3 regions of the Klebsiella sp. KE9456 genome follow, and region 1 is predicted to be linked to each of the others. Evidence: predicted binding sites of a transcription regulator. Region 1 holds the regulator's gene; each other region holds the start of a gene.

Region 1 (10,965 bases):
GGCATCAGGTCGGCGTGATTGTTCCGGTTGAAGAGATTTTGCCGTTGCAGCGGGAGAAATGGCGGGTGTTAAAAAATACGCCCTACTATGCGTTGGCGAATCCCGTTACCGGTAGCGACGACGACTTACTGGCGGCGGGCAGGGAGTTAATCGAGCAGGGGGCGGATGTGCTGATGATGGATTGTCTTTGCTATCACCAGAAGCATCGCGACGTGTTACAAAAAGCGCTGGATATCCCGGTTCTGTTGTCAAATGTGCTGGTTTCTCGGTTGGCGGCAGAACTATTAGTTTAACCTGCCGTCGTGCGTTAATTTTACGTGACAGGGGTAACGAGCGCCCCCTATATTGTGCCTTCAACACAAGATCATAAGGGCGAGTTTATGCTTCAAAGCAATGAATACTTTGACGGAAAAGTAAAATCTATTGGTTTCACCAGCAGCAGCACCGGTCGCGCCAGCGTTGGCGTGATGGCGGAAGGGGAATATACCTTTGGCACCGGGCAGCCGGAAGAGATGACCGTGGTTAGCGGTGCGCTGAACGTGCTTCTTCCGGGCGAGACTGAGTGGAAAGTGTACGCCGCCGGTGAAGTATTCAACGTTCCGGGAAATAGCGAGTTTAATTTGCAGGTGGCTGAGCCAACGTCTTATTTATGCCGCTATCTGTAATGTCAGGCCGTGTCCCGCAATAGCGTGTGGGGGCCGATGCCGGGCTTTAGACGCAACGACCTGCTACGGGACATCGCCTGAGCTCCTTCCTGCCGGTGCAGGAAGGAGCTCAGAATATCAACGCTGCGCTTCGCCGCCTAATCCTTCCACCAGATTCTGAATCAACGCTGCCAGTTCGCCGGTCATCAGAATAAAGTCCGCATCAAAGCGTTGAGCGAAATCTTCCCGGTCAATATCTTCATTTTGATCGCGCAATTCATCGCAGAACTTCAGACGTTTAATCGAACCATCATCGCATATCAGGAACTGAATACGCTGCTGCCAGTCGAGCGCCAGTTTGGTCACGACTTTACCGGCTTCAATGTGCACGGCGATCTCGTCGCTGACCAGATCCTGCTTTTTCGCGCGGATCACACCGCCATCTTCCAGCATAGCTTTCAGCTCCGCTTCGTCCAGTAGCTGGAAGCCCTGAGCGACGGTCCCGGAACGTACCCACTCGGTTAGCGTCAGCTCGATCGGGGTTTCCATAGCCAGAGGGACAACCGGCAGCGAGCCCAGGGTTTTACGCAGCAGCGCCAGCGTGTCTTCCGCTTTTTTAGCGCTGGCGCAGTCCACCATAATCAATCCGTTGACGGTATCGAGCCACATCATGGTCTGGCTAAAGCGGCTGAAGGCGCGCGGCAGCAGGGCGTGCAGCACTTCATCTTTCAGCGAATCTTTTTCGGTTTTCTTCAGCTTGCGGCCCTGTTCAGCTTCCAGCTTGAGGATCTTCGCTTCCAGCGCTTGTTTGATCACCGGCGATGGCAGAATCTTCTCTTCTTTACGCGCGCAGATAACGATCTGGCCATTTGCGGTATGCGTCAGCGCATCGCTGTGCGAACCCATCGGCGGTACCCAACCGGTTTTGGCCATATCCTGGCTGCCGCACGGAGTAAACGCCAGACCGGCAAGCTGTTTTTCCATCTCCTCCGCGCGCAGGGAAATGTCGCGGCTGAGACGGTAAACCATTAAATTTTTGAACCAAAGCATGATAATTTCCACGGCTTTTTTATTAAATCCAGCGGGCATGATAGCGAATTGTCGCTATGCTTGCATTGTTAATCGGGGTGAGGAACTAACAGTGCGTATTGGGATTGATTTAGGTGGAACAAAAACGGAAGTCATCGCGCTAAGCGACCAGGGGGAGCAGTTATTTCGCCACCGTTTGCCGACGCCGAGAGAGGATTATCGGCAGACGATAGAGACGATAGCCTCGCTGGTGGAGATGGCTGAGCAGGCCAGCGGGCAGAAAGGTACGGTCGGTATCGGCATCCCTGGTTCAATTTCGCCCTATACGGGCGTAGTTAAAAATGCTAATTCGACCTGGCTCAACGGTCAGCCGTTTGATAAAGACCTCAGTCAGCGCCTGGGACGGGAAATACGGCTGGCGAACGATGCGAACTGCCTTGCGGTTTCGGAAGCGGTGGATGGCGCGGCGGCCGGGGCGCAAACGGTATTTGCGGTGATTATTGGCACCGGCTGTGGTTCTGGCGTGGCGCTTAACGGTCGCGCGCATATTGGCGGTAACGGGACGGCGGGCGAGTGGGGGCATAATCCGCTGCCGTGGATGGATGACGACGAACTGCGCTATCGGGAAGAGGTGCCCTGCTATTGTGGCAAGCAGGGCTGTATTGAAACATTTATTTCCGGCACCGGTTTTACTACTGATTATCATCGCTTAAGCGGTCATTCGCTGAAGGGGAGCGAGATTATGCAGCGCGTCGGCGAGCGAGATCCGCTGGCGGAACTGGCGCTGAGCCGCTATGAGATGCGGCTGGCGAAATCACTGGCGCACGTCGTGAATATCCTCGATCCGGACGTTATTGTACTGGGCGGGGGAATGAGCAACGTTGACCGATTGTATCAGACGGTGCCGAATTTGCTGAAACCGTGGGTATTCGGCGGCGAATGCGAGACGCCGATTCGTAAAGCGGCGCACGGTGACTCCAGCGGCGTGCGCGGAGCGGCCTGGCTGTGGCCGCTGTAAATCGGTGTAACTCGTGTTATTTCAGAAGCGAGCTGTGTTTTCGCCTCTGGATATTATGACTTTCAGCGCTCAGGTCGTCGCTGATTGATTGCGGGCTCACCAAATGGGGCGGGGCGCACCAGCGAAGCCGCGCCTCACTCCACCGCGAAGATCTTATCCAGACGGCTATAGCCCAGCCCATTGATTTTCTTTACCTTAATCTGTACCGGAATGCGTTCTTTCATTGCCTCGACATGGCTGATCACGCCGATAATTTTGCCGCTGGCATTCAGTGCGTCCAGCGCATCCAGCGCGGTATCAAGGGTTTCGCTATCGAGCGTACCGAAGCCCTCATCAAGAAACAGCGAATCGATCCGCGTTTTATGGCTCACCAGATCGGACAGTGCCAGCGCCAGCGCGAGGCTGACAAGAAAACTCTCGCCGCCGGAAAGCGTCCGCGTATCGCGTACCGCGTCCGCCTGCCAGGTATCTACCACTTCCAGTTCCAGCGCTTCACTGGCCTTACGCTGTAGCAGATAACGGCCATGCAGGCGGTTGAGCTGATGGTTGGCCAGCCACACCAGGTTATCCAGCGTCAGGCCTTGCGCAAACTTACGGAACTTATCGCCCTCTTTGGAGCCGATAAGTGAGTTCAGCCACGCCCAGTCATCCACTTCTTGCGCGGCGTGCTCCATCTGCTGGCGTAACGTCTGTTGACGCTGCTGATTTTCGGCATTCTGCTTCAACTGCTGGCGAATTTCGCCCTGGCGAGCGCTGTTTTCCCGCAACTGCGATGTCAACAGCTGGAGCTTTTCCCGCACCTGCTCAAGCGGCTGGCTACTATCGCTTTCCTGCGGCGGTTGCTGGCTATGGCTATCCAGCGCGGCGCGGGCCCGCAGCGCCAGCGCCTGATTCTGCTGTAGCGAGCTTTCCCGTGTCTTCTTCAGGTTTTCGAGCCGCTGGCGCGTTTCTTCATCCAGCAGCGCGGCGAGAAACGCCTGCCGATCGGCAAACGGGCTGGCGGCCAGCGCGGCGCTGAACTGTTGTGCGGTCTCTGTCAGTTGGGCCTGTAATTGGTTTTCCTGCTGCCCCAGCGTTTGCCACTGGCTCTGGAGCGCCAGGCAGTCATCGTGTACCTGACGCCAGCCCTCGATCGACGCAGGCTCGGTCTGCTGCTCCGTTTCCGGCAGGGTCTCCAGCAGCGGCGAAAGCCGTTGGATTTGTTCCTGCAGGGCCGTTAATTCGTTCTGTTTAGCTTGCCAGCTGCGGCTCTCTTCTTCCCGCTGCGCCAGCCAGCCCGCGGCCTGGTCCGCGGCGGGTAAGCTAAGGGCGAATGCGGCCAGTTCACTCTCCAGCGCGGCGCTACGCTGCGCGTGTTCTTGCCGCAGCTGCTGTAGCTGCTGTTGGCTCTCCTGCTGTCGGGTCTGCCAGGCCAGACGCTGTTGATGCTGGTACAGTCGCTGTTCATGCTCTTGCTGCGTATTTAGCCAGCCGGGAATATCGTCCTGCGGCGTCAGGTTGATATTCAATCCAGCGATCGTCTCTTGCCACTGTAATGTAAGCGCTTGCTTCTGCTGAAGAAGTGATGCTTTCTCGGCGGCTTCTTTTTGCTGCTGCTTAAGCAACGCATCCAGCTCGCCACGTACCAGCGCGCCAGCTTCCGCCAGTTGTTTGACTTCACGCTCAAGCGCATCGCGCCGCGCCTGATTAACGTCAGGAGCCAGCGCCTGATATGCGGCGATGGCCGGGTGTTGTTCAGAGCCACAGAGCGGGCAGGGCGAGCCGGGCTGCAGGCGGGTACGTTCAGCCTCCAGACTGGCGATACGCGCTTCCAGTTCACACAAGGCTTTGACATCGCTGAACTGCTGATTTTTTTCTTTATATGCCTGACGACGCCGGGCCAGCGTGGCTTCCAGTTGCGTCTGCTCCTGCTTACTGGTCTGCCCGGCGCGATTGAGCTGTTCCAGACGTTGGCCCAGTGGTTGCAACTGGCTATGCAGAGCAGAGAGTTGCTGGCGAAGCGGCCGGGCGGCGGCGTGCAGAGACAGTCCGGCGCTGACCTGTTCGGCATCCAGCGTCAGGCTGGCGGACGGTAGCTCGGCCAGTTTGCGGCTGGCTTCCTCCAGACGCTGTTGTAATGCGGATTGCTGCTGGGTGTCACGTGATTGTTGTTGAAACGCCGCCCGCCAGCCCGCCAGCGCATTTTCCCATTGTTGATAGCGCTCGTGCTCTTTCAGCCATGCTGATAGCGTTTGCCGGAGAGCGTGCAGGCGTTCTGACTGTTGCTGCGCGGCGAGACGAATGCCAGCCCGTAAGCGTAATTTCTCATGTAAGCGAGCATTTACTTCTTCTCTCTGGCGGCGAATTTGCGCCAGCGCGGCGGTTTGTTCCTGCTGACGCGTCCAGTGCGGGCGTAAATGCTCCGCAGGCTGCGCATTGAGTAGCGCAGTCAACTGCGGCTGGGCCTGTTCGAGAGCCTGTCGGGCCTCGCGCAGCGCGGCCTGCGCTTTTCGGTCTTCCGCTGTCAGTTCGTCGCGACGCACCAGCCACTGACACGCATGTTGTAGACGGGTCTGTTCGCTAATCTGCTGTTTTTCTTCATCAGTAAGCGCTTGCAAACTTTTCTGGAGTGACTGCTGCTGTTCATCGCTCAGCAACAGGACGCCGGAGGCCAGGGCCTGTATTTTTTCCAGCTCAACGCGAGCGAGCTTATGTTTTTCAAAGACCAGAGCGGAAATCTGGCCGTAAATTTCGGTGCCGGTTAGCTCTTCCAACAATTCGGCACGCTCTTTGGGTTTGGCGTTGAGGAAGGCGGCGAATTGCCCCTGCGATAGCAGCATTGAACGGGTGAAGCGGCCGTAGTCCAGCCCGGTGAGCGAGGCGGTCATCTCCAGCTTATCTTTGACTTTATCAGCGAGGATTTTGCCGTCGTCGCAGCGCGCCAGTTCGACGCGCGGGGCCTGCAGATTACCGTCCGGCTGGTTTCTTGCCCGGTTCTGGCTCCAGAAGGCGCGGTAGGCGGTACCTTTAACTTCGAATTCCACTTCCGCCAGGCACTCGGCGGTATCGCGGGTCATCAGATCGTTTTGCGATTGCGACACGCTGCTCAGGCGCGGGGTTTCGTGATACAGCGCGAGGCAGATGGCATCCAGCAGCGTGGTCTTCCCGGCACCCGTTGGCCCGGTGATGGCGAACAGTCCGTTGCTGGCGAACGGCTCGCGGGTGAAATCGATTTTCCATTCACCTTTTAACGAGTTGAGATTTTTCAGGCGTAAGCTCAGGATTTTCACAGGCGGTCCTCACCGTTCAGGCTATGCAGGGTTGCATTAAACAGGTGTTCCAGGCGTTGCTGTTGCGCCTCTTCCAGGGTTTCCAGCGCCAGACGACGGGCGAAGACATCCTCGACCCGTAGTTCGTTGAGGGTTTCCCGTCTTTCTCCCGCCAGAATGCGCTCGCGCTGGTCGCGGCTGCGGCGCACCAGCAGCACTTCTACCGGGAGCGTTTCGGTCTTTTCCTGAATTTTCCTTTGAATATCATGTAAATATTCATCACTGGTGATTTCGATATCCAGCCATACGGCAGGTGACCGATCGTCGCTTTGCCATTGATTAAGCTGCTCGCCAATACTGGCGAAATCGCCTTTTAAGACCGCCAGCGGCTGGGTGATGGGCACGATAAGGGGCGTGACCTCCGCCAGGCGGCCGTCACGAAAGGTCACCAGATTGACGCTTTTGTTTTTTCCGGTTTCATCAAAGCTCAGCGGGATGGGCGAGCCGCTATAGCGAATATGCTCGCAGCCGCCGACGATCTGCGCCCGGTGTATATGGCCGAGCGCGATATAATCGGCAGGGGGGAAGTGGCTTGCCGGGAAAGCATCGAGAGTACCGATATAGATTTCGCGAACTGCATCGCTTTTGCTGGCGCCGACGGTGGTTAAATGGCCGCTGGCAATAATTGGCAGTTGTTGGTTGCCGCGCAGGGCGCAGGCCTGCTGGTATTGCTGCTGGTAGTAGTCGCTGATGGCGTTGAGAAGCTGCTGCTGCTTTTCGCCGCTGGAGTGTCCGGCCTGGCTGGTCACCAGTTCACGCGGGCGCAGGAAGGGCACCGGGCAAAAAATGGCCCCCGGTGAACCGTCGCGCCGCGGCAAAATAAAGGGAGCGTGACCCGCGTTGGCCACCACCGTGGTTTTCAGGAAGGCGAGAATGTCCCGCGATTCATTAAGCGTCGCCACTGAATCGTGGTTTCCTGCCAGCACCACCAGCTGGCAGCCGGTTTGCTGTAGCTGAACGACAAAACGGTTATACAGCTCGCGCGCGTAGCTTGGCGGAGAGCCGGTATCAAAAATATCGCCAGCGACAATAATCGCATCAACGTCATGCTCCTGTGCGCGGGACAGCAGCCAGTCGAGAAATGCCTGGTGCTCAGCGGCGCGACTTTTGCTGTAAAAATTCTGGCCCAGATGCCAGTCTGACGTGTGAAGGATGCGCATAGTGGTCCCTTAGCGAAAAAACGTAAGCGGTATTATATACCTGTCATACTCCTGGTTGCTTATGTGTTGGCTACGCTCGCCCCGGTGACATCGTTACCTGTGCGCCAGAGACCTGCTCCCGTGCCGCCTTTAAGCACCCCGGATAACACCGCTCTGCGGTGAGTTAAGTCCGTGTCATAATTCAAAATCCGTGTTCATCAGTCCGTCATTTTTTCATAAATCTGTCATAAATCTGACGCATAATGGCCGCGCACTTCTATACTGATGGCTAAAAAATACAGGGTAAATAATGGCGAGAAGAATTCTGGTCGTTGAAGATGAAGCTCCAATCCGTGAAATGGTCTGCTTTGTGCTGGAGCAAAACGGCTTTCAGCCGGTTGAGGCGGAAGATTTTGACAGCGCGGTTAATCAACTCAATGAACCCTGGCCTGATTTGATCCTCCTTGACTGGATGCTGCCGGGTGGGTCAGGTCTGCAGTTTATTAAACAACTTAAGCGTGAAGCGATGACCCGCGATATTCCGGTGGTGATGCTGACCGCACGCGGCGAAGAGGAAGATCGCGTCCGCGGGCTGGAAACCGGAGCGGATGATTACATTACCAAACCATTCTCACCGAAAGAGCTGGTGGCGCGGATTAAGGCCGTGATGCGACGCATTTCGCCGATGGCGGTGGAAGAGGTGATTGAGATGCAGGGGCTGAGCCTCGATCCGTCTTCACATCGCGTGATGACCGGCGAAAATCCGCTGGAGATGGGGCCAACGGAGTTTAAATTATTACACTTCTTCATGACACATCCGGAACGGGTCTATAGCCGCGAACAGTTGCTGAATCATGTCTGGGGAACTAACGTCTATGTAGAAGACCGAACGGTGGACGTGCATATTCGTCGTCTGCGTAAAGCGCTGGAACATAGCGGCCATGATCGGATGGTGCAAACGGTTCGCGGCACGGGATATCGTTTCTCTACCCGTTTCTGAATGTTGACAGGAGTGTGACCCGTGCTGGAACGGCTGTCATGGAAAAGGCTGGCGCTTGAGCTTTTCTTGTGTTGTATCCCGGCCCTGATCCTCGGGGCGCTTTTGGGTCATCTGCCGTGGTTTCTGTTAGCGGCGGTGACAACGCTTCTTATCTGGCATTTCTGGAATCTTATGCGCCTGTCGTGGTGGCTGTGGGTTGATCGCAGCATGACGCCGCCGCCTGGCAGCGGCAGTTGGGAACCGCTGTTGTACGGTCTGCATCAGATGCAGATGCGTAATAAAAAGCGTCGACGCGAACTGGGTAGCCTGATTAAGCGTTTTCGCAGCGGTGCGGAATCTCTGCCTGATGCGGTGGTGCTGACCACGGAAGATGGCGTCATGTTCTGGTGCAACGGTCTGGCCCAGCAACTGCTGAATCTGCGCTGGCCGGATGATAATGGGCAGAATATCCTTAATCTTCTGCGCTATCCTGAATTTACCCACTATCTGAAATACAGAGACTTTTCAAAACCGCTTAATCTGGTGCTGAATAATGCCCGCCATCTGGAAATTCGCGTGATGCCCTATAGCGATAATCAACTGTTGATGGTGGCGCGCGATGTTACGCAGATGCACAATCTCGAAGGGGCGCGGCGTAATTTTTTTGCCAATGTCAGCCACGAGTTACGTACCCCGCTGACGGTATTGCAGGGGTATCTGGAGATGATGCAGGAGCAGGAACTGGCCGGGGCCACGCGCGAAAAAGCGTTACACACCATGCGCGAGCAAACGCAGCGTATGGAAGGGCTGGTGAAACAGTTGTTGACATTGTCGCGAATTGAAGCGGCGCCGGTGCTGGCGATGAACGATAAAATTGATGTTCCGATGATGCTGCGGCTCGTTGAACGCGAGGCACAAACGCTAAGCCAGCAGAAGCATGTTTTGCATTTTTCAGTCGATCAGGCGCTAAAAGTGCTGGGCAATGAAGAACAGTTGCGTAGCGCGATTTCCAATCTGGTGTATAACGCGGTTAATCATACCCCGGCGGGAACGGAAATCACCGTTAGCTGGCAGCGTGCGCCGCACGGGGCGTTGTTCCGTGTGGAGGACAACGGGCCGGGGATCGCGCCGGAACATATTCCACGCCTGACTGAACGTTTTTATCGGGTGGATAAAGCGCGTTCGCGGCAGACCGGCGGCAGTGGACTGGGGCTGGCGATCGTCAAGCATGCCATTAGTCATCACGACAGCCGTCTGGAAATTGAGAGTACGCCGGGTAAAGGCACGTGTTTCAGCTTTTTGTTACCGGAACGTTTGATCGCCAAAAATTAATCCTCAGCGCCTGATCTGTAGTGGTTCAGGTGCGATCGGGTTGTGCCGGTTCTGGGATACGGGTAGCGGCGAGAATAATGCTGGTCAGTTAGGGGGCAGTCATCCGCGTGCATTGTTCAGGAATCGCCCGGCGGCGTTTCGCTTGCGCGGACCGACAGGTGATGTGTAACCTATTGATATCATAATTTTTGTAGGCCGGGCAAGGCGTTAGCCGCCGCCCGGCGCAAATGCGGGCACAATATCTGATACAGGTTTATCATCAGTCTCAGGCCTGAATACAGGCCTGTAATTTGCCACGCGTGAATACTCAAATGACGTAAATCTAACTAAATAACTTACCTTTCAGCAGATTAATCCCTGCAGAGACCAGATCGCCCTCAGCCGATGCTTCGCCCTGCGGTGACAGACCATCGACGATTTTTGGCAAGTATTCGGCAATTAGCGCCGAGGCGGTTTGCGAATCAATGCCCAGTTTCGCGCCGAGTTCCTGTAGCGCAGGCGAACCAAACACCGAAGCGATCTGCTCGCTATTTACCAGCATATTGCTCTGCTGGCTAAGCCACGACTCGACGATTTCACCTAAGCCGCCGTTGCGAAATTTTTCCAGAATTCCCTGGATACCGCCCTGCTGTTCAATCCAGGCCATGATCGCCTGAAGTTGCTCAGCCTTGCCAGCCTGCCCGCCAGACATGCCGCCGATTAGATCGAATAATCCCATTGCCGACTCCCTACAAACATTGCTAATAATCTTTAATTCACGACTTACTTCGCCGGGATAATCAGTACCTGACCCGGATAGATCTTGTCAGGATGCGTCAGCATCGGTTTATTGGCTTCAAAAATACGCGGGTAGTCATTGGCGGAGCCATACATTGCTTTCGAGATGGCGCTCAGGGTATCGCCGGATTTCACCGTGTAATAACGGCTTTCCGCCCCGCTTTGCGTCACAGTAACGCTATCATTGACTTGCCCAATCCCGGTGACGTTACCTACCGCTACCAGAATTTTTTCCTTATCTTCCTGTGAGCCGACGTCGCCCGTCACCGTCGCGGTACCATCGTCCGCGACATCAATATTGACCTTTTCGGCACCAGGCAGGTTAAGGCTATCAATGTGTTTTTTCAGCTTATCGGCCTGATCTTCCTTGCTGCCGCCGGATACGGCATCCCAGACTTTTTCGCCCGCTTCTTTCACAAAACTTAATAATCCCATCTATCCCTATCTCCATTACTGTTTCACGATGAACATTTTCATCAGACCCGATAACCCGGGTTCTAATCCACTTCAACATTCACGATGTACGTCTTGATACACCCGTCATAACCGCAAAATCCTGAAGCAGTGCAATCTGCACATTGAAGTATACCCAATAATCGTCAATGTGCAGAATATTTGCCTTGATATATCCGCTGTCCGCGACATAAAAAGATAAATATCTGTCGTTATCTGTTTCGTTTCTCAACGATAATATCATTGTGGCAACGTCCAGATATGACACTACGCGGCCTGACGGATA
Region 2 (10,965 bases), on a different contig from region 1:
CGGGCCAGCTTAGCCTGTCGCAACTGCGCGATGTCTACAGTCAGCCACTGAAGCTCCTCCTCGACGAACGCGCTATTGCGGCTATTGATGATAGCGTTGCTTGTGTGAATGCGATTCTGGCGGAAGGCCGAACCGCGTATGGTATAAACACCGGTTTTGGCCTGCTGGCGCAAACGCGCATTTCTACTGAAGATCTGGAAAATCTCCAGCGTTCGCTGGTGCTATCCCACGCGGCGGGAATTGGCGAACCGCTGGATGATGACCTGGTGCGCCTGATTATGGTGCTGAAAATTAACAGCCTGTCGCGCGGCTTCTCCGGGATTCGCCTGAGCGTCATTCAGGCGTTGATTGATCTGGTTAACGCGGGCGTGACGCCATGGATCCCGGCGAAAGGTTCGGTCGGGGCCTCCGGCGATCTCGCGCCGCTGGCGCATATGTCTTTAGCCCTGCTTGGCGAAGGTAAAGCCCGCGTGCGGGGCGGTGAATGGCTTCCCGCGATGGACGCGTTACGCCTGGCCGGGCTTGTGCCAATCAGTCTTGCGGCGAAGGAGGGGCTGGCGCTGCTTAACGGCACCCAGGTTTCGACGGCGTTTGCGCTGCGCGGTCTGTTTGAAGCCGAAGATCTGTTTGCTTCCGCGGTGGTTTGCGGGGCATTAACCACTGAAGCGGCGCTTGGCTCGCGTCGCCCGTTTGACCCGCGCATTCATGAAGCACGCGGTCAGCGCGGGCAAATTGACGCCGCAGCGCTCTATCGCCATCTGCTGGCCGACGACAGCGCCATTTCACAATCGCACCATAACTGCAGCAAGGTGCAGGATCCGTACTCCTTGCGCTGTCAGCCGCAGGTGATGGGGGCCTGCCTGACCCAGATTCGCCAGGCGGCGGAGGTACTGCTGATTGAAGCCAATGCGGTATCCGACAATCCGCTGGTTTTTGCCAGCGAAAACGATGTGATCTCCGGCGGTAACTTCCACGCCGAGCCGGTGGCGATGGCGGCGGATAATATCGCGCTGGCCATTGCCGAAATAGGGTCATTGTCGGAGCGGCGAATCGCCCTGATGATGGACAGCCATATGTCGCAACTGCCGCCGTTTCTGGTGAAAAATGGCGGCGTTAACTCCGGCTTTATGATCGCTCAGGTAACGGCGGCGGCGCTGGCCAGCGAAAACAAAGCGCTGGCGCACCCGCACAGCGTGGATAGCCTGCCGACCTCCGCCAACCAGGAGGACCACGTTTCCATGGCCCCGGCCGCTGGTCGTCGTCTGTGGGCGATGGCGGAGAATACCCGCGGAGTGCTGGCGGTTGAGTGGCTGGCCGCCGTACAGGGGCTGGATATGCGTGAAGGACTGACCAGCAGTCCGCTGCTGGAAACAGCGCGTCGCCTGCTGCGCGAAAAGGTCGCCCATTATACCGAAGACCGTTTCTTCGCTCCGGATATTGAAACCGCTATTGAACTTCTGGCGACGCGTCATCTGGCGCGGCTGCTGCCCGCCGTGCTTTCCGATTCCCCCTGAACTTTCCCTGTTTTTTGCATCCGTGCCGGGAGGTCGTTTTCCTCCCGGTTACCCTGCATACCTATTTGGCACCGGATAAAACTATCAGGATACATGTATATGCCCGGTCTACAACCCCGCAAACTGCATGGGCCGCAGCCCGCGGTGAGCCACGCCGCTTTCAGGATCGTTAGCTAAACAACGCGCTAATTGATGCGCTGCCGAGACGGTGAAAATGGACGTTAAAGCCCACCATCGCGCCGCTTGCGCCTTCGTCGACATCAATTTTATCCACGTCCAGCGCATGAACGGTAAAGATATAGCGGTGGGTTTCACCTTTCGGCGGCGCTGCGCCGCCGTATCCGGTCTGACCAAAATCGGTACGGGTCTGAATCGCCCCGCTGGGCAACTCTGCCTGACCGGAACCTGCACCCTGCGGTAAAACGCGGGTATCAGCAGGCAGATTCGCCACAATCCAGTGCCACCAGCCGGAGCCGGTTGGCGCATCGGGATCGTAGCAGGTGACTACGAAGCTTTTCGTTCCTGCCGGGACATCATCCCACGCCAGATGTGGTGAAATATTGTCGCCATCGTAGCCCATGCCGTTGAAAACATGACGGCTGGGCAGCTTCTCGCCGTCCTGTAAATCATGACTGATGAGTTTCATTGCCTCTCCTCAAATTCATCTACTGAGTAGCAAAAAAGTGTAGCGCGTGAGCTGCGGCATTACCGTCTCTTATTCGCAAAAAAACGTTTCTTCCTGCACTGCGGCGTTAACCGCCTGCGTCAGACGGGTCAGCTGCTCTGGCGTGATGATATACGGTGGCATCAGGTAGATTAGGCGACCGAAGGGGCGGATCCACACGCCTTGCCCGACGAAAAAGCGCTGCAGGGCGGCCATATTTACCGGCCGGTGGGTTTCGACCACGCCTATTGCCCCGAGCACGCGAACATCGGCAACCTGCGCGGATCCTCGCGTCGGAGCCAGTTCGGCTTTAAGCTGCGCCTCAATTGCCGCCACCTGCTGCCGCCATTCGCCGCTTGCCAGCAGGCGCAGGCTTTCCGTGGCCACCGCGCAGGCCAGCGGGTTGCCCATAAATGTCGGACCGTGCATAAAACAACCGGCTTCACCGTTGCTGATGGTGTCCGCTACCTGGCGGGTGGTCAGCGTGGCGGAAAGGGTCATGGTGCCGCCGGTCAGCGCTTTACCGAGACACAGAATGTCGGCGGCGATATCCGCGTGCTCACAGGCGAACAGCTTACCGGTCCGGCCAAAACCGGTGGCAATCTCATCGGCGATCAGCAAAATGCCTTCATGGTCGCACATTTTGCGAATTCGTCTGAGCCACTCCGGATGATACATCCGCATTCCGCCAGCCCCCTGGACAATCGGCTCCAGAATGACTGCCGCGATGTCATGGCGATGGGCGGCCATCAGACGGGCGAACGGCGCCATATCCCGCTCATCCCATTCGCCATCGAAGCGGCTTTGCGGCGCCGGGGCAAACAGATTATCCGGCAGGTAGCCCTGCCACAGGCTGTGCATTGAATTATCGGGGTCGCAGACCGACATCGCACCAAAAGTGTCGCCGTGATAGCCGTTGCGGAAGGTGAGAAAACGCTGGCGCGGTTCGCCCTTTGCCTGCCAGTACTGGAGCGCCATTTTCATCGCCACTTCGACGGCAATGGAACCGGAGTCGGCGAGGAAGACGCACTCAAGGCCGGTTGGCGTCATCGCCACCAGCTGGCGGCACAACGCGACGGCGGAAGGATGGGTGATCCCGCCGAACATCACGTGCGACATCTGGTCAATCTGCGTTTTCATTGCCGCGTTAAGCCGTGGGTGATTGTAGCCGTGAATGGCTGCCCACCACGACGACATGCCGTCGATCAGGTGTTCGCCGCTGGCGAGAGTAAGCTCGCAGCCGCTGGCGGCCACCACCGGATAGACCGGCAGAGGGGAAGTCATTGAAGTGTAAGGGTGCCAGATGTGGCGCCGATCGAAGGCCAGATCGTCCGTTGTCATAATCGACTTGTAAACCATTTTAAAAACATTTAGGTTTACAAGTATAAAATGAACGGACAATTAACGAAACCCCCTGGAGAGGCTAATGGCTCACCATCCACGCTGGACAATGTCGCAAGTTACTGAGTTATTTAATAAACCTTTTCTGGATCTGCTGTTTGAAGCCCAGCAGATCCACCGCCAGCACTTTGATCCGCGCCAGGTTCAGGTCAGTACGCTGCTGTCGATTAAGACCGGCGCCTGCCCGGAAGACTGTAAATATTGCCCGCAAAGCGCGCGCTATAAGACCGGCCTCGAATCTGAACGCCTGATGGAGGTCGAACAGGTGCTGGAGTCGGCGCGCCAGGCGAAAAAAGCCGGTTCAACCCGTTTCTGCATGGGCGCGGCATGGAAAAACCCTAATGACCGGGACATGCCTTACCTTGAGCAGATGGTGAAAGGGGTGAAGGCGATGGGGCTCGAAGCCTGCATGACCCTCGGCACCCTGAATGACAGTCAGGCGCAACGCCTTGCTAACGCCGGACTGGATTACTACAACCACAATCTTGATACCTCGCCGGAGTTCTACGGCAATATTATTACCACACGCACTTATCAGGAGCGCCTTGATACCCTCGACAAAGTGCGCGATGCCGGGATTAAAGTGTGCTCCGGCGGTATCGTCGGCTTAGGCGAAACGGTGAAAGACCGCGCCGGACTGCTGCTGCAACTGGCTAACCTGTCAACACCGCCGGAAAGCGTGCCGATCAACATGCTGGTGAAGGTTAAAGGCACGCCGCTGGCGGATAACGACGATGTTGATGCTTTTGATTTCATTCGCACGATCGCCATCGCACGTATCATGATGCCACGTTCGTATGTGCGCCTCTCCGCCGGTCGCGAGCAGATGAATGAACAGACCCAGGCGATGTGTTTTATGGCCGGAGCCAACTCCATCTTCTACGGCTGCAAGCTGCTGACGACGCCGAACCCGGAAGAGGACAAAGATCTGCAGCTGTTCCGCAAACTGGGCATTAACCCGCAGCAAACAGCGGTGCAGGAAGGCGATAATGCCCAGCAGCAACGTCTGGAGCAGGCGTTGATGACCCCTGATACTGAGGAATATTACAACGCGGCGGCGCTATGAGCTGGCAGCAACGTATCGCGCTGGCGCTGGAAGAGCGGCGGAGGGCGGACGCCCTGCGTCATCGTCAGCCAGTAACACAAGGCGCAGGGCGCTGGCTCATTCGCGAAGGGCGACGCTGGCTCAATTTCTCCAGTAACGATTATCTTGGCCTCAGCCAGCATCCGGCAATTGTCAAAGCCTGGCAGCAGGGAGCGGAACGTTATGGCGTCGGTAGCGGCGGCTCCGGTCACGTTAGCGGTTATAGCGAAGCGCATCGCGCCCTGGAGGAGCAACTGGCCGACTGGCTGGGTTATCCACGCGCGCTGCTGTTTATCTCCGGCTTCGCCGCAAATCAGGCAGCGATCGCCGCCCTGGCGGGTAAAGAAGACCGCATTGTTGCCGATCGGCTCAGCCATGCTTCGCTTCTGGAGGCCGCCAGCCTCAGTCCGGCGCAACTGCGTCGTTTTCAGCATAATGACCACCGGCATCTCAACCAATTGCTGGAAAAATCGCTATCCGGCCAACAACTGGCGGTGACCGAAGGCATCTTCAGCATGGATGGTGATAGCGCGCCGCTGGCAGATATCCAGCGGGAGACTCAGGCCGCCGGGGCGCTTCTGCTGGTTGACGATGCGCACGGCATCGGCGTGGTCGGCGAAGAGGGCCGCGGCAGTTGTCACGCACAGCAGGTGCGCCCGGAGCTGCTTATCGTCACCTTCGGTAAAGCCTTTGGCGTCAGCGGGGCGGCGATATTGTGCAGTGACGCGCTGGCGGATTATCTGTTGCAGTTTGCCCGCCATCTGATTTACAGCACCGCTATGCCTCCGGCGCAGGCGGTAGCGCTCAGCGCCGCGCTGGGCGTAATACGCAGCAGCGACGGCCAGCAGCGGCGGGAAAAACTGGCCCGCCATATTGCCGATTTTCGCCGTGAAATAGCCACGTATCCCGGCGAACTGACGCCATCCGCCAGCGCGATTCAGCCGCTGATCGTTGGCGATAACGCCCGGGCGTTGCGGCTGGCGGCGCGCCTGCGCGAGCAGGGCTGCTGGGCCACGGCAATCCGCCCGCCGACGGTTCCCGCCGGTAGCGCGCGCCTGCGCCTGACCCTGACGGCGGCGCATGAGTCCGCCGATATTGTCCGCCTGCTGGAGGTGCTGCATGGCGGCGGTGAATAAGCGCGCGGTGGCGGCGGCATTTGGCCGCGCGGCCGGCCATTACACGCAACATGACGAGCTACAGCGTCTCAGCGCCTCCCTGCTGCGCGATCAACTCCCTATAAACGGCTTTCCTGACGTGCTCGATGCGGGCTGCGGTCCCGGTACAATGAGCCGCGCCTGGCGGGAGGCGGGGAGTCGGGTAACCGCGCTGGATCTTTCCGTCGATATGCTGGCGGAAGCCCGACGCGGGGACAGCGCCCATTGCTACGTCGCAGGGGATATTGAATCGATGCCGCTGGCGGACTGCTGCGTTGACCTGGCGTGGAGCAACCTCGCCGTTCAGTGGTGCGATAATCTCGCTACCGCTATCAACGAATTGTGTCGGGTAGTGCGTCCCGGCGGCCGGGTTGCGTTCAGTACACTGCTGGCAGGCTCTTTGCCGGAACTGAATCAGGCCTGGCGAGCCATTGACGACCTGCCGCATTCCAACCGTTTTCTCAGCGAACGGGCGGTGAGTCAGGCGCTGGCGGGTCGCCGCGTCACCAGCCGCGTCCACGTTATCACTCTGTCGTTTACCGATGCGCTCAGCGCGATGCGGTCGCTGAAAGGTATTGGCGCAACCCATTTGCATCGGGGGCGCACTCCCGCGCCGCTCAGTCGCGGCAAACTGCGCCAGCTTCAGATCGCCTGGCCGCAGCAGCAGGGGCAGTGTCCGCTGACGTATTATCTGTTTACAGGAGTTATCGAACGTGATTAAACGCTTTTTCGTCACCGGGACCGATACCGAAGTCGGCAAAACCGTGACCTGTTGCGCCCTGCTACAGGCGGCTAACCGCGCAGGCTTCAGGAGTGTTGGCTATAAGCCTGTTGCTTCCGGCAGCGCATATACGGCTGAAGGGCTACGCAATGACGATGCGCTGGCTTTGCAGCGCAACAGCCGGGTCGCGCTACGCTATGAGCAGGTGAATCCCTACACGTTTGCCGAGCCGACGTCGCCGCACATTGTCAGTGCTGACGAAGGCAGGCCGATTGACGCTTTGGCGCTCTCTGCTGGCTTGCGCGCCCTGGAGGGGCTGGCGGACTGGCTGTTGGTTGAAGGGGCGGGCGGCTGGTTTACGCCGCTTTCAGAAACCTTCACGTTCGCTGATTGGGTACAAAAGGAGCAACTGCCGGTGATACTCGTGGTGGGGGTCAAACTGGGGTGTATCAACCATGCGATGCTTACCGCGCAGGCGGTGCGCCAGGCCGGACTGCCGCTGGTGGGATGGATAGCCAACGATATCCAGCCGCCAGGCAAGCGCCACGCTGAGTATCTGGTGACGTTACAACGGATGCTGAAGGCACCGTTTCTCGGCGAGATACCGTGGCTGGGGGATGCCGTACCGCACGAAGGCCTCGGACAGTACCTCGACCTTAACGCGCTGGATCGGGGGTCATCCATTTCTCCAGCAGCGGTTCATCCAGCTGAATAACGTCCCCCTGGGCGACGCTGCGCCCGCAGTGCAGCAGGCAAAAACGATCCGCTACCCGGCGAATAAACGGCAGGTGCTGCTCGGCGATCAGCACCGTCAGGCCAATATCGCGATTCAGACGCACCAATAAATCGCCCAACTTATGCAGGAAGCGCTGGCCGCTGCCGCGCGAAGGTTCGTCGAGGATTAGCAGGCGCGGACGGGTTATCAGCGCCCGCGCCAGGGCTAACTGGTACTGATCGTCAGCGGTTAGCGTAATGCCCTTGCTTTGTCGCAGGGAGTAGAGCTCCGGAAACAGATCGTAAATTTCGCCTGCTACCGCTAAATCAGGCTCTCTGCTGGCCGCGAGGGCGATATGCAGATTTTCTTCTACGCTCAGCTGCGAAAAGATACGCTTATCCTGCGGGACATAGCCAATACCGATAGCGCTACGCGACTGGGCGGAGAGGGGCATCAGATCGTAGGGCGCCGCTCCCACGTCCTGCCAGGTCATGCTGCCGCTGGCAACGGGCAGATAGCCGGTAATACAGTTGACGAGCGTGGTTTTCCCCATCCCCTGGCGCCCCATTACGCAAGTGCACTTACCGGGCATAAGCTCAAGATCAACATTCCACAGCGAGTGCTGGTTTCCGTAATAGTGGTTCACGGCTCGTAGATTCAACATAGACGTTTTCTCCTTTCCTGGGCGAGCGGGCGACGAGAAGATTCTGCAAATCTCTTGCCAGGAAAAAGAACTTTCGGTATTTGCTGGTGAATACAGATGTAGCCAGGTAAAAAGGGGGGGAGTCAGGCGAGATATTGCACTTTCCCGGTGCCAGTACGCTGAAATGTGGTGCAAAAAGTCATAAAAAATCCGCCTGTTTTTAGCCAGTAAGCAGCAAAAAAAATTCAATAATTTTTTTTCATCGCGGGTTTCCTCGCGGCGAGCAATGTTCTCCGGGTGGCACAGGTCATGGGCTGGAGACAGTTATCCACTATTCCTGTGGATAACCTTGTGTATTAGAGTTAGAAAACTTGCGGTAAGCTAGAGAATATGCGGCCTGCGGCTGAATTGATGTGAAAGCCATCTTTTATTTAATCTCTTTAAATATCAATTGATTATATAAAATCAATGCCTGTCAGAAAAGTGTCATCGATGGCCATAAAACATTCATCTGCTTGCTTGACAAATGTTAAATGTCAAAAATTTCTGGGGATAACCCCACTGTCTGGTGGATTATCCCGTATGAGCGTGGTGATTCGCCGTTAATGACGATAAAAAAATCCAGTTTGCCAGAATACGATAATATGGCACTGTTTTTATATCCAGTGTTTTTTATTGGCAAAAATTGTACTGAAAGGTAGAATTAAACACCTGCCGTTCAACCCTTCTTCAGGTCCTGATTGATGAGTAAACCGTTCAAGCTGCATTCTGCTTTCCGTCCTTCCGGTGACCAGCCGGAAGCGATCCGTCGTCTGGAAGAGGGGCTGGAGGATGGTCTGGCGCATCAGACGCTGCTCGGCGTGACCGGCTCCGGTAAAACGTTCACTATTGCCAACGTCATTGCCGATCTGCAGCGTCCGACGATGGTGCTGGCGCCGAACAAAACCCTGGCGGCGCAACTGTATGGCGAGATGAAAGAGTTTTTCCCCGAAAACGCAGTGGAGTATTTCGTCTCCTATTACGATTACTACCAACCAGAAGCCTACGTGCCAAGCTCCGACACCTTTATTGAGAAAGATGCGTCCGTTAACGAACATATTGAACAGATGCGTCTGTCTGCAACCAAAGCGTTGCTGGAGCGGCGTGATGTGGTGGTGGTGGCGTCGGTCTCCGCTATCTACGGCCTGGGCGACCCGGACCTGTACCTGAAGATGATGCTGCATCTGACGGTCGGTATGTTGATTGACCAGCGCGCCATTTTGCGTCGCCTGGCTGAACTGCAATATACCCGTAACGATCAGGCTTTCCAGCGCGGCACCTTTCGCGTGCGCGGAGAGGTCATTGATATCTTTCCGGCGGAATCCGACGATATCGCCCTGCGCGTTGAGCTGTTTGATGACGAGGTTGAGCGCCTGTCGCTGTTCGATCCTCTGACCGGCCACGTTGAGTCGACGATCCCGCGCTTTACCGTTTACCCGAAAACCCACTACGTCACGCCGCGCGAGCGCATCGTGCAGGCGATGGAAGAGATTAAAGTTGAGCTGGCTGCACGGCGCAAGGTGCTGCTGGAGAACAACAAGCTGCTGGAAGAGCAGCGGCTGAGCCAGCGTACGCAGTTCGATCTCGAAATGATGAACGAACTGGGCTATTGCTCGGGGATTGAAAACTACTCGCGCTACCTGTCAGGGCGCGGGCCGGGCGAGCCGCCGCCGACCCTGTTCGATTACCTGCCGGCTGATGGCCTGTTGGTGATCGATGAATCCCACGTGACTATCCCGCAAATCGGCGGCATGTACCGTGGGGACCGGGCGCGCAAAGAGACGCTGGTGGAATATGGCTTCCGGCTGCCGTCGGCGCTGGACAACCGCCCGCTGCGGTTTGAAGAGTTTGAGGCGCTGGCGCCGCAGACGATCTATGTCTCAGCAACGCCGGGCGCCTATGAGCTGGATAAATCCGGCGACGAAGTGATCGATCAGGTAGTGCGCCCGACAGGGCTGCTTGACCCGGTTATTGAAGTGCGCCCGGTGGCTACCCAGGTGGATGATCTGCTCTCGGAAATTCGCATTCGCACCGCGATCAACGAACGCGTGCTGGTCACCACCCTGACCAAACGTATGGCGGAAGACTTAACGGAGTATCTGGAAGAGCACGGCGAGCGGGTGCGCTATCTGCACTCGGATATCGACACCGTGGAGCGCATGGAAATCATTCGCGACCTGCGCCTGGGCGAGTTTGACGTTCTGGTGGGCATCAACCTGCTGCGTGAAGGGCTGGATATGCCGGAAGTCTCGCTGGTGGCAATCCTCGATGCTGACAAAGAAGGCTTCCTGCGGTCCGAACGCTCGCTGATTCAGACTATTGGTCGCGCGGCGCGTAATATCAGCGGCAAGGCGATTCTTTACGGTGATAAGATCACCCCGTCGATGGCGAAAGCGATCGGTGAAACCGAACGCCGTCGTGAGAAGCAGCAGGCGTACAACGAAGAACACGGCATCGTGCCACAGGGCCTCAATAAGAAAGTGGTGGATATTCTGGCCCTGGGGCAGAATATCGCGAAAACCAAAGTTAAGGGGCGCGGTAAGTCTCGTTCACCGGTTGAGGCGGATACCGTCGCGCTGACGCCTAAAGCGATGCAGCAGAAAATTCATCAACTGGAAGCGCAGATGATGCAGCATGCGCAAAATCTGGAGTTCGAAGAGGCGGCGCAAATTCGCGACCAGCTTCATCAACTGCGTGAACTGTTTATTGCGGCTTCGTAACCGGTGGAAAAATCCCCTGTCCACGCTTCGTTCATGTGGTCCGGGGGGGAGGCTGCGTGGATTTTGCTGGCGGATAAGCGTCGCGGCTTCTGGCAGAGTGGGGCACAGTTTGCTGCGTGGTTTTGTCGCCGTAAAAAAATTATTGCTTCGTCGGGCTGTTTTTCGCCGCCTCTTAATACTGGCTTAATATTGTTTGGCGAAACTCTCCTCAATTTAATGAGGATAGCGTCATGCAAAAATTAACTTTCTGCGAATATCTGGCCGTCTCCTGCGCCTTTGTTATCGTCGTCGCCTTCTTTCATCAATGGCT
Region 3 (10,965 bases), on a different contig from region 1:
CCCAGGGGATGGCGGCAACTAATGACTCCTTAAAGCCGAGCGTGGATCCCATCAGCGAGGCGACTTGCGAAGGCAGGAAGAACATCAGCCCATAAACGCTGATCTGGATGGTGCCGTAGATCAGCGCCAGGTGCCAGACTTTAAGGCTTTTCAGCGCGGTGATAACGCTGCTGGTTTCGGTCTGTTTCTGCTCCAGTTGAAGCTGCTCAATAAGGGCTTTTTTCTCCTCCTGGTTCAGGAAACGAGCCTGGGCCGGGGTATCGTCAAGCCAGAACCAGGCGAAGATGCCCATGATGACCGCCGGGATCCCTTCGATAAAGAACATCCAGAACCAGCCGGGCTTGCCGAGGAATCCGTGCATTTCCAGAAGCGCGCCGGAGATTGGCGAACCTAAGGTCAATGCCAGGGGAACGCCGAGCACGAAGATGCCGACCACAGATGCCCGAACCTTATTGGGAAAGTAGATCGAGGCCAGTAGCAGAATGCCGGGGTAAAAACCCGCTTCGCCCAGGCCCAGTAAAAAGCGCAGGACAATAAACTGAGTTTCCGTCTGGACCAGGCCGGTGAGCGCAGAGAGTACGCCCCACAGAATGGTGGTGATACTTAACCATTTTTGCGCCCCAATCTTATTCAGGATCAGGTTGGCGGGGATGCCAAACAGCGCATAGGCGGCGAAAAATATTCCCGCGCCGAGGGCAAAGGCGGAACTGGAGAGGCCAATATCGACCTGCATCGCCTCTTTGGCGAATCCCACATTGACCCTGTCGATAAAGGCGATGAAGTATAAAATAAACATCAGTGGCACCAGGCGCTTCCACGATTTCGTAATGGCGGAATTTAATACCGGGTTGTCGTAAGCGGCGATCGTTTTCATCATACCTCCGTGCTGGGGTCAGGCATTAATGGCGATACCAGCACGGGAAAGTATCTGCTGGATACTTGCGGTCTGGCAGGTTGATAGGGGGCTAAAAGGTGGCGTGCAGCGGTCGGACTCAATAATTCCGCGCAGTTGTAACGCTTTTTTGAATGTCGGAATGAACGGATCGTTAACCGCATAAATAGCCATTAAATCATCCACTTTTTGCTGATATAGCGAGATCTGGCGCAGATCGTTATCATTAAATGCCTGCATCCAGTCGCGGAAGATCTCAGGGCAAATATTGGATAAACCGCCAATACAGCCATTCCCTCCGGACAAGACATTGTGGGCAAAGTTATTGTCATAACCGGCATAGACTTCGAAATATGGTCGTTCAGATTTTACCTGGCGAATCACCTGCGAGGTATGACTGGTGTCCGCAACGGTGTCTTTCAGGCCGATAATGTTCGGGAATTCTCTGGCAAGCCGGAGACAGATTTCCGGCGAGACGGAATAGCCGGTGCGCTCCGGAAAGTTATAGATGAAGATTTTTGCGGCAGTTCGGCGCGCTATCTGACTGTAAAATGTATAAATTCCTTCATCAGTCAGGCGGAAGTACCAGGGGCTGATGATCATGACCCCATCAAGTCCGCACTCATCAGCGTAGTTTGCCAGTTCCACGCACTCATCAATATCCATGCGACTGGCGCCCGCATAAGCCTGTATTCCTCCGCGGGGAAATTCCGCCGCGATTTGAATAATCTGACGGGATGTTTTCATATCCAGGGAGAAAAACTCACCGGTGCTGCCCATGACGACAAATCCCGACACGCTATTTTTGATGAAATCGTACAGGCGGAAATTGCCTTCAGGATCCAGTCTTCCACGTTCATCAAAAACGGTTATTGCCGGGGTGATGTAACGACTTTGCATATTTTACCTCTTGCGTTGTTCGTATATACAAATGATGTTTGTATTTTCGATCATGAATAAGTAAACACATGGGGGAATGGGAAGTCAAATGGCGCAAAACGCGGCGGGATAAGTAATTAACTTAATGAATTAATAGATAAATAGACGGGCTGACAAGCAGCCACTACGGGGAATTAAATATTGATATTGTGTGGGTAATCACAATTCCGGCGGGATTGTCGACGAATCCATCTTAAATAATTTGAGTTGCATGACAAAGCGGTCAACCGTTTTGCACAGCGCTTGCGCGGGCCTCGTAGAGGTGAGGCCGTAGGCCGGGTAATCCACAGTCAACGCACAGGCAACGTGAAGGATGACGGGGATTGATCAGTAATTTTTGATATCGGGCAGCTTGTTCAGCACGCTTTCGATACGATTTTTCGCCTCTTGCAACGCATGAGTGACCTGCTGCGTTTTTTCATCGGTGGCGCGGAAAAACGGCAGTGAAACGCTGATCGCGGCCAGAATAATACCTTTCTGCTGCAGAGGAACGGCGAAGCAAATGGTATCGTCGTTGATTTCCCGATCGTCCATGGCATAGCCGTTGGCGGCGACCTGGGTTAACTGCTGACGAAGCTGAGTTATATTGCTGACGCTGCGTGCGGTGACGCGAGGAAAACCTTGCGGATAAAGTTCCAGAATCTCGTCGTCGCGGTGCTTATGTAACAGCGCTTTTCCTAATGCGGAGCAGATTGCCGGAAGGCGGGTACCGACCTTCGATACCAGTTGTACGGTCTGGTCGCCCTGGACTTTATCAACATAGAGCACCCAGGCATCATCAAGAATGCCGAGCTGGCAAACCTCATTGCATTCATTGACCACCGCCTGCATTTCGCTGTTGATCATTTTAAGCCAGAACTCTTTTTCCACCGTTGAACTGGCCAGAACCGCGCATGAGATGCCCAGGGTGTAAATACCGTTGCGATCGTCGTAACTGATATATTTCCGGTATTGTAATGATTTGAGGATGGGAAATATGGTCCCTTTAGAAATGCCCGTTTTCTGCGACAGTTCAGAGAGCGTCATCCCCTCCGCGTTGGCTAATGTTTCCAGAATGAGTAAGACACGCTCGGTAGGTTTATGAAGCGCCTTCATATTTTTCCTTGTGACGGTTCGCCGGAGAGAACGTTTTAACAACCCCTATTTAACTACAGATCCTCATTTATCTGTAGTCCGCACAGCGTCTCTTTTTCACTTTGCCATTTATCGGCCCTTTTTCACTGTTTCATCACCATTTTGCCAATTAGCCGTAATGCTATTGTAATAAAACAGTTATTTTTCTGTCATTCGAGCGTGTCATGTTACTCCCGCGAACATAAAACGCGTGAAATCGCGCATTTGAAACACAAGAGAGATAACCGATGATATCGTTACGACATACAGCTTTAGGGCTGGCGCTTAGCCTGGCATTTGCCGGTCAAGCGCTGGCGGTAACCACTATTCCTTTCTGGCACTCAATGGAAGGGGAACTGGGGAAAGAAGTTGATTCACTGGCGCAACGTTTCAACGCAGCCAACCCGGACTACAAAATTGTTCCGGTGTACAAAGGCAACTATGAACAGAGCCTGAGCGCAGGCATCGCCGCCTTCCGTACCGGTAACGCGCCGGCTATTTTGCAGGTTTATGAAGTCGGCACTGCGACGATGATGGCGTCCAAAGCGATTAAGCCGGTTTATCAGGTATTCAGCGATGCGGGCATCAAGTTTGATGAGTCGCAGTTCGTGCCGACCGTTTCCGGCTATTACACCGATTCCAAAACCGGCCATCTGCTCTCTCAGCCGTTTAACAGCTCCACGCCGGTGCTGTATTACAACAAAGACGCCTTCAAAAAAGCCGGATTAGATCCGAACCAGCCGCCGAAAACCTGGCAGGATCTTGCGGCGTACAGCGCGAAGCTGAAAGCCGCCGGAATGAAGTGCGGTTACGCCAGCGGCTGGCAGGGCTGGATTCAAATTGAAAACTTCAGCGCCTGGAACGGGCTGCCGGTCGCCACCAAAAACAACGGCTTCGACGGTACGGATGCGGTGCTGGAATTCAACAAGCCAGTGCAGGTGAAGCATATCGCCCTGCTTGAAGCGATGAACAAGAAGGGCGATTTTAGCTACTACGGGCGTAAAGATGAGTCTACCGAGAAGTTCTATAACGGCGACTGCGCGATGACCACTGCCTCTTCCGGTTCGCTGGCCGATATCCGTCAGTACGCTAAGTTCAACTATGGCGTGGGTATGATGCCCTACGACGCCGACGTGAAGGGCGCGCCGCAAAACGCCATTATCGGCGGGGCCAGCCTGTGGGTGATGAAGGGTAAAGATAACGCCACTTATACCGGCGTCGCCAAATTCCTCGATTTCCTGACCAAACCGGAAATTGCCGCCGAATGGCACCAGAAAACCGGTTATCTGCCGATTACCACCGCCGCTTATAACCTGACCCGCGAGCAGGGCTTCTACGATAAGAATCCTGGCGCTGATATCGCGACGCGGCAGATGTTGAACAAGCCGCCGTTACCGTTCACCAAAGGCCTGCGCCTGGGCAATATGCCGCAGATCCGCACCGTCGTGGATGAGGAACTGGAAAGCGTATGGACCGGTAAAAAAACGCCTCAACAGGCGCTGGATTCCGCCGTTGAGCGCGGTAATCAACTGCTGCGCCGTTTTGAGCAGTCGACGAAGTCTTAACAAAATGCCCGGTGGCGCTACGCTTACCGGGCCTACAAGACCGTAGGCCGGGTAAGGCGAAGCCGCCACCCGGCGCTGTTCAGGAACCAAACGCTTATGTCATCATCCCGTCCGGTATTCCGCTCTCGTTGGCTACCATATTTGCTGGTCGCGCCACAGCTGGCGATTACCGTCATCTTCTTTATCTGGCCCGCGGGCGAAGCGCTGTGGTATTCCCTGCAGAATGTCGATCCATTTGGGCTCTCCAGCCAGTTTGTCGGCCTGGCTAACTTTTTCGCGTTGTTCCATGACCCGTACTACCTGGATTCTTTCTGGACCACGATTAAATTCAGCACGCTGGTCACTTTCAGCGGGCTGCTGATCTCGCTGTTTTTCGCCGCGCTGGTGGATTATGTGGTGCGCGGCAGCCGTTTTTATCAGACGCTGATGCTGCTGCCTTATGCCGTGGCGCCTGCGGTCGCCGCCGTGCTGTGGATTTTTCTGTTTAACCCAGGCCGCGGGCTGATTACGCATTTTCTCGCCGAACTAGGCTATGACTGGAACCATGCGCAGAACAGCGGCCAGGCAATGTTCCTCGTGGTCTTCGCCTCGGTATGGAAGCAGATTAGTTACAACTTCCTGTTCTTTTTCGCCGCGCTGCAATCCATCCCGCGCTCGCTGGTGGAAGCTGCCGCGATCGACGGCGCCGGGCCGGTTCGCCGCTTCTTCAGGCTGTCGCTGCCGCTGATTGCGCCGGTGAGCTTTTTCCTGCTGGTGGTTAATCTGGTATACGCCTTCTTTGATACCTTCCCGGTGATTGATGCCGCTACCGGCGGCGGACCGGTGCAGGCAACGACGACGCTGATTTATAAAATCTATCGCGAAGGTTTTGCCGGACTCGATCTTTCCGCTTCCGCCGCCCAGTCGGTGGTGCTGATGTTCCTCGTCATTATTCTGACGGTGGTGCAGTTCCGCTATGTTGAAAGTAAGGTGCGCTACCAATGATTGAGAACCGTCGCGGGCTGACGATTTTCAGCCACACTATGTTGATTTTAGGCATTGCCGTCATTCTGTTCCCGCTGTACGTCGCCTTTGTTGCCGCGACCCTGGATGGTAAAGCGGTCTTTGAAACGCCGATGACGTTGATTCCCGGCGCGCATCTGCTCGACAACATAAAAAACATCTGGCTGAACGGCGTGGCGGCCAACAGTGCGCCGTTCTGGCTGATGTTACTCAACAGCTTCATCATGGCATTGGGTATTACGTCAGGCAAAATCGCGGTATCGATGCTCTCCGCGTTCGCCATCGTCTGGTTCCGCTTTCCACTGCGCAACCTGTTCTTCTGGATGATCTTTATTACCCTGATGCTGCCGGTTGAGGTGCGCATTTTCCCGACCGTGGAAGTGATCGCCAACCTGAAAATGCTCGACAGCTATGCCGGACTCACGCTGCCGCTGATGGCTTCGGCGACCGCCACCTTCCTGTTCCGCCAGTTCTTTATGACGTTGCCGGATGAGCTGATTGAAGCCGCGCGTATCGATGGCGCGTCACCGATGCGCTTCTTCCGCGATATCGTACTGCCGCTGTCGAAAACCAATCTTGCGGCGCTGTTCGTCATCACCTTTATCTACGGCTGGAACCAGTATCTGTGGCCGCTGCTGATTATTCAGGATGTGAACCTCGGTACTGCGGTGGCGGGCATTAAAGGGATGATCGCATTTGGTGAAGGCACCACCCAGTGGAACCTGGTGATGGCGGCGATGCTGCTCACGCTGATTCCCCCGGTGGTCATCGTTTTAGCCATGCAGCGGGCGTTTGTGCGCGGCCTGGTGGACAGTGAGAAGTAGGAAATTTTATGGCTGGTTTAAAATTACAGGCAGTAACCAAAAGCTGGGATGCTAAAACCCAGGTGATCCAACCGTTGACGCTGGACGTCGCGGACGGCGAATTTATTGTGATGGTTGGGCCATCCGGCTGCGGTAAATCGACACTGCTGCGCATGGTGGCCGGGCTTGAGCGGGTCACCAGCGGCGATATCTGGATTGACCGCCAGCGCGTCACCGAAATGGAACCGAAAGATCGCGGCATTGCGATGGTGTTCCAGAACTACGCCCTCTATCCGCATATGAGCGTGGAAGAGAATATGGCCTGGGGGCTGAAAATCCGCGGCATGGGCAAAGGGCTGATTGCCGAGCGCGTCAGGGAAGCGGCGCGGATCCTCGAACTGGACGGTTTGTTAACGCGTCGCCCGCGTGAACTCTCCGGCGGTCAGCGTCAGCGTGTGGCGATGGGACGGGCGATTGTACGCGATCCGGCAGTGTTCCTGTTTGATGAGCCGCTCTCCAACCTTGATGCCAAACTGCGCGTGCAGATGCGCCTTGAACTGCAACAGCTACACTGTCGTCTGAATACCACTTCGCTGTACGTAACCCACGATCAGGTCGAGGCGATGACCCTCGCGCAGCGAGTGATGGTGATGAATAAAGGCATCGCTGAACAGATTGGTACGCCGGTCGACGTGTACGAAAAACCGGCCAGCCGCTTTGTGGCAAGCTTTATCGGCAGCCCGGCAATGAATCTGCTGGAAGGCCGGGTCAGCGACGATGGCAGCCGCTTTGAGCTTGAGGGGGGCGTCTGCTTGCCAATGAATAACGCGCATCGCCGCTACGCCGGGCGTAAGATGACGCTGGGTATCCGCCCGGAACATTTTGCATTAAGCTCTCAGGCGGAAGGTGGCGTACCGTTGGTTATGGATACGCTGGAGATTTTAGGTGCTGATAACCTTGCCCACGGGCGGTGGGGCGAGCAGAAGCTGGTGGTTCGGCTGCCGCACCAGCAGCGTCCTCAGGCTGGCTATACGCTGTGGCTGCATTTGCCGCAGAATCATTTGCACCTCTTTGATAGTGAGACAGGACGACGCGTATGAGTCACTGGCCTTATCCCTCAATTGTTGCCCATCGCGGCGGCGGTAAACTGGCCCCGGAAAATACTCTGGCGGCCATCGATACCGGTGCGCGTTATGGCCATACGATGATTGAGTTTGACGCTAAGTTATCGAAAGACGGGCAGATTTTTTTATTGCACGACGACAACCTCGAACGCACCAGCAACGGCTGGGGCGTGGCGGGCGAGCTGGCGTGGAGCGATCTGCAAAAAGTGGATGCCGGGAGCTGGTACAGCGGTGAATTCCAGGGCGAGCCGCTGCCGTTGCTGAGTGACGTTGCCGCGCGTTGCCGACAGTACGGTATGATGGCGAATATCGAAATTAAACCGACCACCGGCACCGGTCCGCTGACCGGTAAAATGGTGGCGCTGGCGGCCCGTGAGCTCTGGCAGGGAATGACGCCGCCGCTGCTCTCATCGTTTGATATAGATGCACTGGAAGCGGCGCAGGAAGCGACGCCCGAGCTGCCGCGCGGGCTGTTGGTAGATGCGTGGCGTGATGACTGGCGCGAACTGACGGCTCGCCTTGGCTGCGTCTCTCTCCATCTTAATCACAAGCTGTTGGATGAAACGCGCGTAGCGAGCCTGAAGGCGGCGGGTTTATATATTCTCGTCTATACCGTCAATAAACCGCAGCGTGCCGCCGAACTGCTACGCTGGGGCGTGGATAGCATCTGTACCGATGCGATTGACGTTATCGGCCCCCGGTTTTCAGCGTAATCTGTAGCAGACGGCCCTGATGGGGACGTCTGCCGCAGCAACGTTTCCTCGCTATTGTTCGGTATTCACATTGTTATTCTGCTGTATTCGCCGCTGATTGTTATTCAGTTGCGTCTGTAGATGCTGCTGCTGCGTGCGCGTCTGGCTCTGTATATCCTGTTTTAGTTTGTTTTGTTGCTGCATTTGCTGCGTCTGCATCTGGTTTAGCATCCGCTGCTGGCTGGGTATCACGTATCCTGGCTGATTAGGATTGTTATTGTTATTACTATTGAGCGGCTGCGCTAAAGCGCTCAGCGGGATCAGCGCCGCCAGATATAAAATGGCTTTCATGATTATCTCCTCCCTTGTGTGGGATCGTTTTAGTTTACCTTCTTTCCGCTACCACAATGATCTTTTAGGATTTATCGACCACTATTATGCTGGGGTAACAACACATTTCGGGAGTATGGCAATGATAAAAACAACGCTCTGGCGTCAGGTGGTCATCGCTGTTTTACTGGCATGCGGGAGTTTTAGCGTCGCGGCTAATCCCGTCCCGCCTCCGGTTTCTTATGGTGTAGAGGAGGATATTTTTCATCCGGTTCGCGCTCATCAGGGGATGGTGGCTTCGGTGGACGCGCTGGCAACAAAGGTCGGCGTGGATATTCTGCGCCAGGGCGGCAACGCGGTGGATGCCGCCGTGGCAGTGGGCTATGCGCTGGCGGTGACGCATCCGCAGGCCGGTAATATCGGTGGTGGCGGTTTTATGATGCTGCGCACTAAAGACGGTCATACGACGGCGATCGACTTCCGTGAGATGGCTCCGGCGCAGGCCACCCGCGATATGTTCCTTGACGATCAGGGTAATCCGGACAGCAAGAAATCGCTGACTTCGCACCTGGCCTCCGGTACGCCGGGCACCGTTGCCGGCTTCTCCCTGGCGCTGGAGAAATACGGCACGATGCCGCTTAACAAGGTGATTCGCCCGGCGATTAAGCTGGCGGAGGAAGGATTTATCGTCAACGATGCGCTGGCTGATGATTTGAAAACCTACGGGAGCGAAGTAATCCCCGACCACGCCAATAGTCGCGCTATTTTCTGGAAAAACGGCGAACCGCTGAAAAAGGGTGACAGGCTTGTGCAAAAACAGCTGGGCAAGAGTCTGGAACTGATTGCCGAGCATGGCCCCGACGCCTTCTATAAAGGTGCTATCGCGCAGCAGATTGCTGATGAGATGAAGAATAACGGCGGGCTGATCACCAAAGCGGATCTGGCGAATTACAAAGCGGTTGAACGCACGCCGATTAGCGGTGAATACCGCGGCTATCAGATCTTTTCCATGCCTCCGCCCTCGTCCGGCGGGATTCATATCGTGCAGATCCTCAATATTCTGGAAAACTTCGATATGCATAAGTTCGGCTTCGGCAGCGCTGATGCCATGCAGGTGATGGCGGAAGCGGAAAAACATGCTTATGCCGACCGTTCGGAATATCTTGGCGATCCGGATTTCGTCAACGTGCCGTGGCAGGCGCTGACCAGCAAAGCGTACGCCAAAGCCATTGCCGAACAGATCGATATCAACAAAGCGAAACCGTCGAGTCAGATTCGCCCCGGCAAGCTGGCGCCCTACGAAAGCAATCAGACCACGCATTTCTCGGTGGTGGATAAGGACGGTAATGCCGTCGCGGTAACGTATACGCTGAATACAATCTTTGGCACTGGTATCGTCGCGGGGAATTCCGGTATTTTGCTGAATAACCAGATGGATGACTTTTCCGCTAAACCCGGCGTGCCGAACGTCTATGGTCTGGTTGGCGGTGACGCCAACGCCGTCGAGCCAAAAAAACGTCCGCTGTCGTCCATGTCGCCGACCATTGTGGTGAAAGACGGCAAGACCTGGCTGGTGACCGGCAGTCCCGGCGGCAGTCGTATCATCACCACTGTGCTGCAGATGATAGTGAATACTATCGACTTCGGTATGAATGTCGCGGAAGCAACCAATGCACCGCGCTTCCATCATCAATGGCTGCCGGATGAACTGCGGGTGGAGAAGGGATTTAGCCCGGATACGCTGAAGCTGCTGGAGGACAAAGGGCAGAAAGTGGCGGTAAAAGCGGCGATGGGCAGCACGCAGAGTATTATGATTGGCCCGGATGGCACGCTGTATGGCGCGTCCGATCCGCGTTCGCCGGATGATTTAACGGCCGGGTACTGATTTATAGGCCGGGCGGCATTGCGTTAGCCCGGCTCACGAGAGCGTAGATCCGGTAAGCGTAGCGCCACCGGGAAATTCCTTAAAGATTACTTCAGCCGCGCCATAAAGTACGCATCCACATACTCGCCGTTACGCAGGGCGAATCGCTTGCCGGTGCCTTCCACAACAAAGCCAAATTTGCGGTAAAGCGCTATAGCGGCGGAATTGTCGGTAAATACGGTTAACTCAATGCGTTCGATACGCAACCAGTTATCGCACAGGTTAACCATTTCGCGCATCAGCGCGCTGCCAACGCCGCGACCGTGCGCCTGGGATGCCACGCTAATGCCGAAGGTCGCTACGTGGCTGCGACGAGGATTTGGCTCCACGCTGAGCACCACATGGCCGACAACTTGTTCGTTGATAGTGGCCACCAGATGACGTCTGCCGGGCCTGGGTTGCAGGCGTTCCTGCCACATTTCCATCGCCGGATGGGGGAGCTGTAGCGTGTCGTGATAGACCTCCGGATGCGCAGTTAACTGACGTAAAGGTTCAGCATCGCGTGGTTCGGCATGGCGTATCACTATGTCACTCATTCTTCTTATCCTTAGTGGGTTGCAAGTCCCTTTCAACATCTCTGA

What was found. Region 1 encodes PhoB, which activates phosphate uptake and scavenging genes when phosphate is short. Its sites were predicted from a motif close to CTGTCATAAAACTGNCNNAT; they were not measured.
Region 2: the regulator PhoB is predicted to act here: its motif matches at 8,369-8,388, upstream of uvrB (excinuclease ABC subunit UvrB).
Region 3: the regulator PhoB is predicted to act here: its motif matches at 3,090-3,109, upstream of ugpB (sn-glycerol-3-phosphate ABC transporter substrate-binding protein UgpB).

What each region holds. Positions count from the first base shown of each region.
Region 1 is NZ_JBDYQK010000026.1:46,780-57,744, forward strand. Features, by position in the region: gene ABK821_RS21600 (AroM family protein) at 1-293, shown strand, start outside; gene ppnP (pyrimidine/purine nucleoside phosphorylase) at 381-665, shown strand; gene rdgC (recombination-associated protein RdgC) at 783-1,694, opposite strand; gene mak (fructokinase) at 1,786-2,691, shown strand; gene sbcC (exonuclease subunit SbcC) at 2,826-5,960, opposite strand; gene sbcD (exonuclease subunit SbcD) at 5,957-7,159, opposite strand; gene phoB (phosphate response regulator transcription factor PhoB) at 7,449-8,138, shown strand; gene phoR (phosphate regulon sensor histidine kinase PhoR) at 8,160-9,449, shown strand; gene ABK821_RS21640 (YidB family protein) at 9,772-10,167, opposite strand; gene lysM (peptidoglycan-binding protein LysM) at 10,212-10,661, opposite strand.
Region 2 is NZ_JBDYQK010000005.1:75,765-86,729, reverse strand. Features, by position in the region: gene hutH (histidine ammonia-lyase) at 1-1,514, shown strand, start outside; gene ABK821_RS06725 (kinase inhibitor) at 1,684-2,160, opposite strand; gene bioA (adenosylmethionine--8-amino-7-oxononanoate transaminase) at 2,230-3,519, opposite strand; gene bioB (biotin synthase BioB) at 3,605-4,645, shown strand; gene bioF (8-amino-7-oxononanoate synthase) at 4,642-5,799, shown strand; gene bioC (malonyl-ACP O-methyltransferase BioC) at 5,783-6,538, shown strand; gene bioD (dethiobiotin synthase) at 6,531-7,253, shown strand; gene ABK821_RS06695 (ABC transporter ATP-binding protein) at 7,195-7,917, opposite strand; gene uvrB (excinuclease ABC subunit UvrB) at 8,640-10,655, shown strand; gene pmrB (two-component system sensor histidine kinase PmrB) at 10,957-10,965, opposite strand, start outside.
Region 3 is NZ_JBDYQK010000013.1:123,070-134,034, forward strand. Features, by position in the region: gene ABK821_RS15085 (MFS transporter) at 1-874, opposite strand, end outside; gene ABK821_RS15090 (dihydrodipicolinate synthase family protein) at 893-1,792, opposite strand; gene ABK821_RS15095 (IclR family transcriptional regulator) at 2,159-2,926, opposite strand; gene ugpB (sn-glycerol-3-phosphate ABC transporter substrate-binding protein UgpB) at 3,193-4,509, shown strand; gene ugpA (sn-glycerol-3-phosphate ABC transporter permease UgpA) at 4,606-5,493, shown strand; gene ugpE (sn-glycerol-3-phosphate ABC transporter permease UgpE) at 5,490-6,335, shown strand; gene ABK821_RS15115 (sn-glycerol-3-phosphate import ATP-binding protein UgpC) at 6,344-7,414, shown strand; gene ugpQ (glycerophosphodiester phosphodiesterase) at 7,411-8,151, shown strand; gene ABK821_RS15125 (DUF2756 domain-containing protein) at 8,203-8,481, opposite strand; gene ggt (gamma-glutamyltransferase) at 8,603-10,345, shown strand; gene yhhY (N-acetyltransferase) at 10,432-10,920, opposite strand.